DNA from 2 places in the Shewanella sp. 553 genome. Region 1 is predicted to be linked to the other one. Evidence: predicted binding sites of a transcription regulator. Region 1 holds the regulator's gene; the other holds the start of a gene.

Region 1 (6,129 bases):
TTTTCCTTTGCCGAGCAGCAATATGATGGTGTACATAACTCTGCTTTAAACAGTTCACACGTTGCCGTAAGTCATCAACATGGAGATCTCTTCAATCATCCTGCCTTGTCAGTGTTAGATGCGACTAAAGAGGCGCGGGGGATTGCATCGCCGCAAGCAGAGAGAACCTCTGCGACACAAGGTACATCGATTGTCTTGCCGACGGTGCAGATGCCAATGACACTGTTTCATAAGACTTATATCGAGGCGGTAGGTGTTGCAGATGCGATTCAAAGCAATTTAGACCATTTTGATGTTAACAATTCTGCAAATGTTTCAGAGTTAGGCTCTCTCGGGGCGTTGGTGTCGGGGGGAGTGTCTGATGTTGGCGTTGTATTGAGTTTTCCTCTATCAATTGTCAACATGCCAATAGCGGTTGGGCTCTCGCCCAAAATACAGCGTATCGACACTTACAATTATGTAGTTAATGCGAATAACGTGACTTTTGATAGTGGTAATGATTCTCCCTATCGTAATGATGATACGGTATTTAATCTTGATGTTGGTGTGGTAATTAAGCCTTTTAATGGGCTAACCGTTGGCTTGTCTGGACGCAATTTAATCGACTCAAAACAACAGAGTGTAGAGTCATTAGGGCGGCAATTTACTTATCGAGTTGAGCCTTTATATACTGCTGGGGTGGCTTATGATTGGGCTGCACTTACCCTAACAAGTGATATCGATTTGAATGCTCATCAAGGTTTCGATGAAGTGGTTAGTACACAATATTGGCGCTTCGCAGGGGAGCTAAAAACCACGGATTGGTTGGCGCTACGTGTGGGTTATCGCCACAATTTAAACAATACCGCAATCGACCTGTATTCGGTTGGTACAGGCTTTAGTATTGGTCGCACCTTTAATCTGGACTTAACCGGGCTGTTTGGCAGTGATGATGCCATTGGGGGCGTGATCCGAACCTCATATCATTTTTAGTGATTATCTTGTTTGCTGATTTTTATTCCCTTTTACGGACACCTATTTGAGGTCGTTACGTTAGTTCTATAATCGATTTTACCGCTAAGATCAGCGCACTTGCACTGCACAATATCAGGGTAAGGCGTTGGGTTTTTTGTTTGTCGATGCCGCCGACAATACGATTAGCAACTACAAAGCCTAGCAGGACCGATGGTAGCAATAGCAGTGAAAGATACAGATGACGCAGTGTGAGTAATCCACTGAAAGCCAAAATGATTAAGGCGATCATTGAGCTAAAGATGAAGAAGGCTGACAAGGCTGCGCGAAACTGTTTGGCGTCTTTTCCCGAGAGTAAAATAGCCATTGGCGGTCCACCAATGGCGGCGATATTACCAAAGATCCCCGACAATATGCCCGCCATAAAAAGATTACTGCGATTTATGGGGAGACGTAGCTTCAATAGGCTCAGAACCACGGCTAGAGCCACAATGATTGCAATGGCTAATCCCAATACTGGTTGTGGTGCTAGCAATAATAAGGTTGCGCCTAATATTCCGCCAGGGATACGCCCCAGTAAAGCATATTGTAAGCCGTTAAATTCCAGTGCGCGCCTCTCTCTTTGCAGGGTGAGTAAGGCGATAGAAAAGCCCATCATAATGACAGGTGCGGGCACTAGGCTTGGGTCGACGAGATAGAGTAACGGCGAGGCGACAACGGCTAAGCCAAAACCGATCAGGCTTTGGGTTAGGGCGCCAATAAAGATGATCAGCGACGCTAGGCCAAGGATCATGGGATCAATCATAAGTTCAGGCACTATACCACCAGGGGTTGCAGTGTGTTTAGACGTGATAAAGAGGAGGGATCGCAGTGCGATCCCTCTTTAGCAAAACAGGATAGGTAAAGTCGATTTACTCGACGTCTTCCCATTCGATGCCCATCTCAGTCATCAGCTTTTTCACTTCGGCTGGAATACTGTCGGGTTTGTCTTTTGACAAGTCATCATCATGGGGTAAAGGTTGGCCAGTATAAGCATGCAAAAAAGCTTCACAAAGCAATTCGCTGTTTGTAGCGTGGCGTAAGTTATTCACCTGACGACGAGTGCGTTCGTCGGTTAAAATCTTAAGCACCTTGAGGGGAATAGAGACAGTGATTTTTTTCACTTGCTCATTCTTCTTACCATGTTCAGCATAGGGGCTGATATAATCGCCATTCCACTCAGTCATTGACTCACCTGTTAATTCTCAAATTCGGGGCAGATTTTATACCCTTACCGGGTACAGTCAAATTATTGCCTCTAATTTTTGTTAATTGCAAATAGATTTCTACATGTTTGGACGTCTAAACGTCTAAATATGTTGACGCTACCGCTTGCCTTAGGTACATTTAGACGTCCAGACATCTATAAAGTATAGATGACTGCCGCCGATTTAACTTTAGGAGTAAAAGATGACTGAGCGTAAATTAGCCACGGCAGCTGTGCGTGGGGGGATAGAATCCGATACCCAATATGGTGCCGTTGTACCGCCCATCTATTTGTCGACCAATTACTCCTTTGATGGCCATCAACAACCGAGAGATTTTGATTATAGCCGCTCGGGTAATCCGACTCGCTGTATTTTGGCTGACGCCATAGCGGAGCTGGAACGTGGGGCGGCAGGCATAGTGACATGCACTGGCATGGCGGCCATCACCTTAGTAACCAATTTACTGGGGCCCGATGATCTACTCGTGGTGCCGCACGATTGCTATGGCGGCAGCTATCGACTATTTACCCACCTCGCCAAGAAAGGGGCATTTAAACTGGCAGTGGTTGACCAAACGAATGCCGCTGCTTTGGCAGACGTTATTGCTCGCCAACCTAAAATGGTCTGGTTAGAAACCCCTTCGAACCCATTACTGCGCGTGGTCGATATCGCAGCGATTGCGAGCCAGAGCCATGAAGTGGGGGCGCTAGTGGTAGTCGATAACACCTTTTTATCGCCTATCTTGCAACAACCTCTGTTGCTCGGCGCTGACATAGTGATCCACTCAACGACTAAATATATCAACGGGCATAGCGATGTGGTCGGCGGCGCGGTTGTCGCTAAAGATGCTGAAGTGGGTGAGCTGTTACATTGGTGGTCTAATACCTTAGGGTTAACCGGCTCAGCCTTCGATAGCTATTTGACCCTACGCGGCTTAAGAACAATTGCGGTGAGAATGCGTCAGCATCAAGCCAACGCACAGCAGGTGTTGGCTTTGCTAACCCGTCATCGCGCCGTTGATAAGGTCTATTATCCTGGTTTGGCGGACCATCCAGGCCATGAGATCGCGTTAAAACAGCAAAAAGGTTTTGGTGCCATGCTCAGTTTTGAGTTAAAAGGTGGCGAAGCAGAGCTTATTGCCTTTTTAAATGCGTTAGAATACTTCTCTTTAGCCGAAAGCTTGGGTGGAGTAGAGAGCTTAGTGGCGGTTCCTGCTACCATGACCCACAGAGCGATGGAGCCAGCGGCTCGTTTAGAGGCAGGGGTGAAAGATACCCTTATTCGTTTATCTGTTGGGATTGAAGATGGTGACGATCTGGTGGCAGATATTCAAGCGGGTTTAGATGCGGCTATCGCGGTAAGTTGTTAAAGGTATTGAGGAGCAAAAAATGACACGATGTCATTTGCATAAATTTGGCGGTTCTAGTTTAGCGGATGCAGATTGTTACCGCCGTGTCGCTCATATATTACTCACCCATGGCCATAGCGATGATCTCATCGTGGTTTCTGCTGCGGGCAAGAGTACTAATTTTTTATATAAATTACTTGAGCTAACCGAGTCCGGTCTGTTGTGGCAAGAAGAGTTGCAAGTGTTGATCAGTTACCAGCAAAATCTGATCGAGCAACTGTTATCTAACGAACAGGCGCGCAGCTTGCGCGAGCGTCTATCGACCGATAAATCCCAACTCAGCACATTACTTTCTCTTGCCGATTTAACGGATTACCAACGCAATCAAGTGGTTAGTTTTGGCGAGCGCTGGTCATCGCGTTTACTTGCCGCGCTGCTGCGTGAATCAGGCGTCGGGGCAGTCGATGTGGATGCGCGCACTTTATTAGTGGCCGATGAAGGGGCGGTACCGCAAATTCGCATAGGGCAATCAAAGCAAAAAGTGCAGGCGATGCTGAATGCTCACCCTAATGAACGCCTAGTGATCACCGGTTTTATCTGTGCTAATGATAAGGGCGATACCCTGTTGCTGGGCCGTAATGGTTCAGACTTTAGCGCCACCTTGCTGGCCAGCCTCGCCAATATTGAACGGGTGACCATTTGGACCGATGTGGAAGGGGTGTTTAATGCCGATCCCAATCGCATTAACGATGCACGCCTGCTCAAAAGCATGTCATTAACTGAGGCTAATCGCTTAGCCCATCTTGGTTCGCCGGTACTGCATAACCGTACCTTACAGCCACTGTTTGACACTAACGTGAGCCTAGCGGTGCGCTCGAGTTATGCGCCCCATACCGATTTTACGCTTATTGCGCCTAAGAGCTTATCGGCTAGCGCGCCCGTCGTTACTAGTCTACCTAGCGTGTCGTTGTTTAGCTTAAGCTTTAATGCCGAGCTGCCTCAATTATTAGAGTGTTTTGCTAAGGCAGGACTGGCTCCCTTGGCCTACTGGTCATCGGCGTCTGGCCTTGCAGAGCTGGCCTTTACCCACGAGAGTGAAAAACAAGCGCGGGCGATATTTGAAGTCAATACTCAAGCACTGGGGATCGATGCATTAGAGGTGCGACAAGACTTAGGCTTAGTGGCGTTGGTCAGTGCCGATGCTGCACTTTATCGCCGGGGTTTTTCACGTCTATTAAGCCGCGATGCTCACCCATTGTGTAACGATGGCCTAAGTTTGGTCACTTTGGTCCCTAAGGGGCAGGTGAGCCTATTGACGCAAAAGGTACATCGTCGCTGCGCTGGCCCGCGTAAACGTATCGGAGTATTACTGCTGGGTATTGGTAATATTGGTGATGCGTGGATTGAGCTGTTTAAGCGGGCGAGACCGGTATTAAACAAGGAGCTTGAGGTCAGTCTCGAGTTGGTGGGATTACTGAGTTCCAAGCTGGCGCTATTAAGCGAGACCGATATCGATCTTAATCACTGGCAGCAGCAATTTAATGAGCAAGCAACCCCTTGGGATTACAGCCACCTGTTTGAACGATTACGCCATGTTGAATGTGATGAACTTATCGCGTTAGATATCAGTGCTAGCGCCGATTTAGCGTTGCAGTATCCAGCATTTTTTGCCCGTGGTATTCATATGGTTAGCGCCAATAAGCTGGCTGGCAGTGGGCCTTTACCTTTTTATCAAGAATTAAAACAGCAGCTGGATAATCGTCGACTTTTTTGGCGCTACAATGCCAGTTGTGGTGCGGGATTACCCGTGCAACATGCCCTAAATGATTTACATAACAGTGGCGACGCCATCGAAGCGGTGGGGGGGATTTTTTCCGGCACCTTATGCTGGTTGTTTGAACATTTCGATGGTACTAAACCCTTCTCTGAATTGGTGCTGCAGGCTAAGGCGCTTGGGCTGACAGAGCCCGATCCGCGTGACGATCTGTCGGGGCGAGATATGCAGCGTAAATTGCTTATCTTAGCGCGAGAGATAGGCCATGATATTGAGCTTGATGATATTGCGCTGCACTCTTTAGTGCCGCCGCATCTTGCGCAGCTCCCGTTGGCTGAATTTATCGAGCGTATCAGTGAGCTCGATGCTGAGATGCTACGTCAATATCAAGCGGCTGCGGAGCAAAATAAAGTGTTGCGCTATGTGGCTTCCTTGCAACACAGTGACGGTCAACTTGCAGCGCTGGTCGGGATTGAGTGGGTGGATCGCAACGATCCTTATGCTAACTTAACGCCCGGTGATAATGTGTTTGTGATTCGTAGTCACTTTTATCAAGATAATCCTTTGATTATTCGTGGTCCAGGTGCCGGCCGTGAAGTCACCGCTGCTGCGGTGCAATCGGATCTGGCGCAGATCTGCCGCGATCTATTGCAAGAGTAACCTCTTCTCAGACGTCATACCTTAAGCGGCCCAAGTTAGCACTTGGGCCGCTTTTTTTGTCGATAATGCCGCTATATAGTGCATCTAATACTTCATCTCAATGCCACATTATTCGCTTTTTCTTGGAAAATTTCTGTTATCCAGCCGGT
Region 2 (6,129 bases), 1.4 Mb from region 1:
CTTCACCTAAACGCATCTCTAACTGTAATAGCGGCTTAGCTTGCAGATGTTGCAGCATCAACTGATGTCCAGCCTCATCTGATTGATGGGCAAAAATCATGTAATCACGCGCCGCAGGGGCGATGGTCACCGCCAGTAATGCGGCTGTGGTGGCAATAAAGCCATCGACCAAGATCAGCATTTTCAGCTCGGCCGCCGCCAACATGGCACCGGTCATCTGCACAATTTCAAAGCCGCCCAGCGCCGCCAATATCTGCTGTGGTGTGTTTAATTGCCCTTGATGCAGCTGTATGGCTTGAGTGATTAAGGCCTGTTTACGCTGCAAGGTTTCGCTGTCGATACCAGTGCCGCGCCCAACACAAGCGGCGACATCCACAGGTAAGAGCGCCGCCATAATCGCCGCCGCCGAGGAGGTATTGCCAATGCCCATCTCGCCAAAAGCAATGAGATTAGTGCCATTGTCATGATGCAAGGCCACCCGCGCCTTCGCCATAGCAAAGCCTTGCTCAACACAGGAAGCTGACATGGCCGCCTCGAGATGAAACGCGCGCGTGCCGGCGCCAAGGCGCTGATCGATAAGCGCCTCATGGCCTGTAACTGGATGGGCTATACCACAATCGATCACCTCCATCTCAAAGCCTGCTTGGGCACAAAACACATTGATGGCCGCGCCGCCATGCAGAAAATTAAGCACCATCTGAGTGGTCACTTCGCTAGGGGCAATCGACACGCCCGCGCTGGCAATACCGTGATCGCCGGCAAACACCAGCAGCTTAGGCTGCTTAATAGTCGGGTACGTTGCCCCCAGCACCTGCGCCACTTGCAGCGCCAAGGGTTCGAGTCGGCCCAATGCGCCTAATGGCTTGGTTTTACAATCGATTTTTTGCTGAATCTCGCCATCAAATTGGTGGTTCACCGGCGTTACGCTAAACATGGGTTATATCCTTAACGGGTCTGCAGCTGGCCTCGCCTTTAGCCGCGGCGCTTGCTGCCTAAAATAAACAAGAAAAACACACTGCCGATCACCGCGGTAATAATGCCGATAGGCAGCTCTTGGTAACTCAGCAAGCAACGGGCTAATACATCGACCCAGATCATAAACAGCCCGCCCACCAACCCTGTGGTCAACAAGGCGAAGCGACCAGGCAGCAACAGGCGCACCATATGCGGGATCATCAAACCCACAAAGCCGATTCCGCCACAGTTAGCCACCAGCACGGCTGTGATTAACGAGCACAAAAGCAACATGGCTAGGCGCAGGCGCTGCACATCGATCCCTAAAGTGTGGGCGGTTTCATCACCGGCTTTCATGGCAACTATCTGGCGTTTAAACAGCAAGATGATCACAGTTGCGCCTGCCACCACCAACAAGGGCAGCCCCAAGCCAGACCAACTGGCCTTGGCAAAACTGCCCAAGCTCCAAAACAGCACAGAGGCGGCCGCCTGAGGGCCCGAAAAATAGAGTAATAAACTGGTAAGCGCACCAAACATAAAGGAGATCGCCACCCCAGAAAGCAGCATGCGCTCGATTTGAGTGCTCATGGCGCGGCCGCACAAGGCCAATACCATCAGCACTGCGAGACTGGCGCCAATAAAGGCGCCCATCGGCAGGCTGACGCTGCCAAGCCATGATATGGATAAGGCGTTCGATAGCGCGCCCGCACCGCCAAACAGGGTAAGCACCACTACGGCACCAAAGGAGGCGCCAGAAGATATGCCAAAAAGATAAGGGTCGGCCAGTGGATTGCGGGTCACAGTTTGCAGCACGGCGCCGGCGATGGCTAAACCAAAACCGGCGATAAACGCCAGCACGATGCGCGGCATCCGCAGCTCCATCACAATGCGGGCGGTGACGCTGCTTGGACGCTCACCGCCAACGGTGGCCAGCACCACATCGACCACTTGGTTAAAGTCGATGTGCGCCGCACCAAAACTGGCGGCTAACAGCGGCGTCATTAGGCTTAATACCCCAAACCCTGTGACCAATAGCAGGCCGCGCCAAAGGCGCTCGCTGGCCGATAATCCGGACGAGCGCATCATGGCCTCTCCCCTTGGGTGACATTATGGTAGCCATAAAAGTAATTAATTTGCGGATTACCGTGTTGGGGGTGCGGGCTCACTTGGCAGCACACCTCAAAGACCTCTGCAATACGCTGCTCGGTCAACACCTCATTGGGGCGGCCTTGGGCAACTGCGTGGCCTTGGTCGAGCAGCAGCAATTGGTCACACAGGGCGCTGGCTAAATTAAGATCATGGATCGAGATAACCACCGTCATCTCTAAGCTACGCAGTAGCTCTAAGATCTGTATTTGATAACGGATATCTAAATGATTAGTGGGCTCATCGAGGATCAACAGCTTGGGCTTTTGCACTATGGCGCGGGCGATTAACGCCCGTTGTTTCTCGCCGCCAGAAAGTTGCTCATACCCTTGGTCGGCCAACGCGGTTAAACCTACTGTGGCTAAGGCGCGGCGCACATCGTGCTTGTCTTGGTCGCTGGTGAGCGAAAACGCCCCCTTATGGGGCGTCAACCCTAGCGCCACCAGCTGCGCCGTGGTCATGTCAAAATGGTGCGGCGTGTCTTGCAGCACCACCGCCACTTGCTGGGCAAAGGATCGCGCCGAAAAGTCGCCCACCGCTCGGCCAAATAAGGTGATATCCCCTTGGCTTGGGGTCAAATAACGATATAGACAGCGCAGTAAGGTGGATTTACCGGCGCCATTAGGGCCGATGATCCCCAGCATTTGGCCTTGGGGCAGTTCGACACTGACATCAGCCAAAATGGCGCGCTCGCCCGCGTGCCAACTAAGGTGTTGGGCAGATAACGCCATAGGGATTGACGTCACAGGCTCATCATCCAAGCCGCAAAGTAATAGGGTAAAGTGTGTTGCGACCGCGCAGGTGTCGACCTGCCGCTGCCAAGCGGGGCTAACGCCCCAAGTCGGTTGTTCATCTTTAGCTCCCTCAAGTCACCCGCTTGAGTCATTAGGCTATAGCGTAAGGCAGGTATCCTGACTTGTGGTTGCAGACAAGGCCAATTGCCTTACTCAACACACTCACAGTTGCGGGCACAGTTTGGGCTGATGACCTTAGGTCACTCCCCAATTCCCTATTAAGTTTGAGTTACTCGACCCACGTTAAGTGAGTCGCTGCTCAACACCTTACGCTCGGCGTCATCTGTATGCTAGACACCTAAAATTGTTGGCTATTATGCGGTATTTCCCCTAAGAGGCAAACCACCTTTTGTATTTGCCGCGCTGGTTGACGACAAACGCTGATAACTAACGCCCCAACATTGAGCTTAACCATTAACTCCAATGCAAGCGCCAATAGCCTTTACCATCGTTATCGACCAAGTGGCTTAACTTAACCACACTGGCATAATCGAGACTTAACTGGGTATAGAAGCCGACTTCGCCGCGGATCCCCAGCGCCAGCCCCATCAAATGGCGGATAACTCCACCATGGGTGATAAGCAGCAGGGTATTGCCACTGTGCCTATGTAACACTTGCTCGATACAGGTCTCGATACGCTGCTCAAAGGCATCTAGCGGCTCACTGCCTGGCAATGGTGCGCGCCAAGGATCTTGCCAGTAGGCGTTAAGCGCCTCTCTATGCTCAGCAAACAAGGTGTCAAGCGCCTCACCGTCCCAGCGGCCAAAATCAATCTCCATCAAACCCGCTTCAACTGAGTAAGGTAACTGCTGTTTATTGGCATAATACTCGGCAAACACTTGGCAGCGGCTTAGGGGGGAGGTCACCAGCGCATCTATCGTCTCGGGTAATTTAGTCGCACAGGCCAGTTGCATCTGGGCAAATCCCAGCTCACTCAAAGGCAGGTCGCTTCGGCCTCGCAGCACATTACCGCCCTCGCACTGACCATGGCGCATTAAATAAAAAATCGTTTGTGTCATTGGCTTACCTTGATATTTGTCATGCCGTGGCAGCATACGCCGAGACGGCGCGCCAATGCAATATGGGTCACACTGCCCCGCGGGCTGCAATTGCGCCAAAACAAACATCACCCACAGGCTAAGCGGCAGCCTATAAGCCACTGGGCTAACGAGGGGGAAAACTGATACTCTTTTGACTTGCCCTAAGCCTAATAAGTCGCTTACTATAGCAATTACTATAGACGTCTATACGTTTATACATCTAAAAATAATAGCAGGGTGATCACACCCTCGTCGCACTGCATCAGCAGTCGTGAACATGCATCGAGTAGGATATAGGTAGAATTTTATGGCGACCCGACCCCCTGTTACCCCAATAAGACAGATAACAGCGCAGATCAGCGAGCAGCTCGAATCACGTATTTTAATCCTCGACGGTGCCATGGGCACCATGATCCAAGATCATAAGCTTGAGGAAGCCGCCTTTCGCGGCGAGCGTTTTAAAGACTGGCCCTGCGATGTCAAAGGTAATAACGATCTGCTGGTTCTGACTCAGCCAGCCATTATCAAAGATATCCATAAACAGTACCTACTCGCTGGCGCCGATATCATCGAGACCAATACCTTTAACGCCACTCGTATCGCCATGGCCGACTACGAGATGCAAGATCTGTCTGTTGAAATTAACCTTGAAGGCGCGCGTCTTGCCCGCGCCGCGGCCGATGAAGTCAGCGCAGAAACGGGGCGTGCGTGTTATGTTGCCGGGGTACTAGGCCCCACCAACCGCACCTGCTCGATTAGCCCAGATGTTAACGATCCCGGTTACCGTAATGTCAGCTTCGATGAGCTGGTCGATGCCTATATTGAGTCGATTGAGGCGCTGCTTAAAGGCGGCGCCGATATCATCATGGTGGAAACCATCTTCGATACCCTCAACGCCAAAGCCGCGTTGTTTGCTATAGAAACGGTATTTGAACAGCTTGAGCTGCGCGTGCCCATCATGATCTCAGGCACCATCACCGATGCCTCGGGCCGCACCCTCACAGGGCAAACCACCGAAGCCTTTTACAACTCGCTGCGCCACGTTAAGCCACTGTCGATTGGCCTTAACTGCGCCCTTGGCCCGCAAGAGCTACGCCCCTACGTGCAAGAGTTGTCAAAAATTGCCGAATGTTATGTGTCGGCGCACCCCAATGCGGGGCTGCCTAATGAGTTTGGTGGCTATGATGAAAGCCCCGAAGAGATGGCAAGCGTTATCGGTGAGTGGGCACAAGAGGGCTTTTTAAACATTATTGGCGGCTGCTGTGGTAGTACACCGGCCCATATTAGCGCCATTCGCGAGGCGGTAATCTCCCATGCGCCGCGAGCGCTGCCAGACATCCCAGTGGCTTGCCGCTTGTCGGGGCTTGAGCCACTGACCATAGATGCCAACTCGCTGTTTGTGAACGTGGGCGAGCGCACCAATGTCACCGGCTCGGCTGCCTTTTTACGGCTGATCAAAAATGGCGAATATGAAACCGCCCTCAGCGTCGCACGTGAGCAGGTAGAAAACGGCGCCCAGATCATCGACATCAACATGGATGAAGGCATGCTCGACGGCGTCGAGGTGATGCAGAAATTCCTTAACCTTATCGCCTCTGAGCCCGATATCAGCCGGGTGCCGATTATGATCGACTCCTCTAAATGGGAGGTGATAGAGGCAGGCCTTAAGTGCATTCAAGGCAAAGGCATAGTCAACTCCATCTCGTTGAAAGAGGGCGAAGCGCAATTTATTCACCACGCCAAATTGGTTAAACGTTATGGCGCCGCGGCCATCATCATGGCGTTCGATGAGCAAGGTCAGGCAGACACCAAGGCACGTAAGATCGAGATCTGTACCCGCGCCTATCGGGTGTTAGTCGATAAGGTGGGCTTCCCGCCAGAAGATATTATTTTCGACCCCAACATCTTCGCCATTGCTACCGGTATTGACGAGCATGACAACTACGCTGTCGACTTTATTGAAGCCACTCGTGAGATCAAACGCACCCTACCCCACGCGATGATCTCGGGCGGGGTATCGAACGTGTCGTTCTCATTCCGTGGTAACAACCCGGTGCGTGAGGCGATTCATGCCGTGTTCCTCTATCATGCGATTCAAGCGGGAATGGACATGGGTATCGTCAACGCAGGTCAGCTGGCGATTTATGACGATATCGACAGCGAGTTAAAAGCGCGCGTTGAAGCGGTAGTGCAA

The links. The regulator MetJ, encoded in region 1, represses methionine synthesis genes. The targets are predictions, from matches to a motif close to TAGACGTCTAGACGTCTA.
Region 2: the regulator MetJ is predicted to act here: its motif matches at 4,133-4,150, upstream of metH (methionine synthase).

What each region holds. Positions count from the first base shown of each region.
Region 1 covers NZ_CM181701.1:544,558-550,686, forward strand. Annotated here, with positions in the region: gene traF (conjugal transfer protein TraF) at 1-972, shown strand, start outside; gene AC5YBZ_RS02505 (sulfite exporter TauE/SafE family protein) at 1,028-1,756, opposite strand; gene metJ (met regulon transcriptional regulator MetJ) at 1,863-2,177, opposite strand; gene metB (cystathionine gamma-synthase) at 2,401-3,567, shown strand; gene AC5YBZ_RS02520 (bifunctional aspartate kinase/homoserine dehydrogenase II) at 3,587-5,980, shown strand.
Region 2 covers NZ_CM181701.1:3,196,844-3,202,972, forward strand. Annotated here, with positions in the region: gene cobT (nicotinate-nucleotide--dimethylbenzimidazole phosphoribosyltransferase) at 1-934, opposite strand, end outside; gene AC5YBZ_RS14200 (FecCD family ABC transporter permease) at 973-2,037, opposite strand; gene AC5YBZ_RS14205 (ABC transporter ATP-binding protein) at 2,037-2,831, opposite strand; cobalamin riboswitch at 2,985-3,155, opposite strand; gene AC5YBZ_RS14210 (histidine phosphatase family protein) at 3,309-3,914, opposite strand; gene metH (methionine synthase) at 4,243-6,129, shown strand, end outside.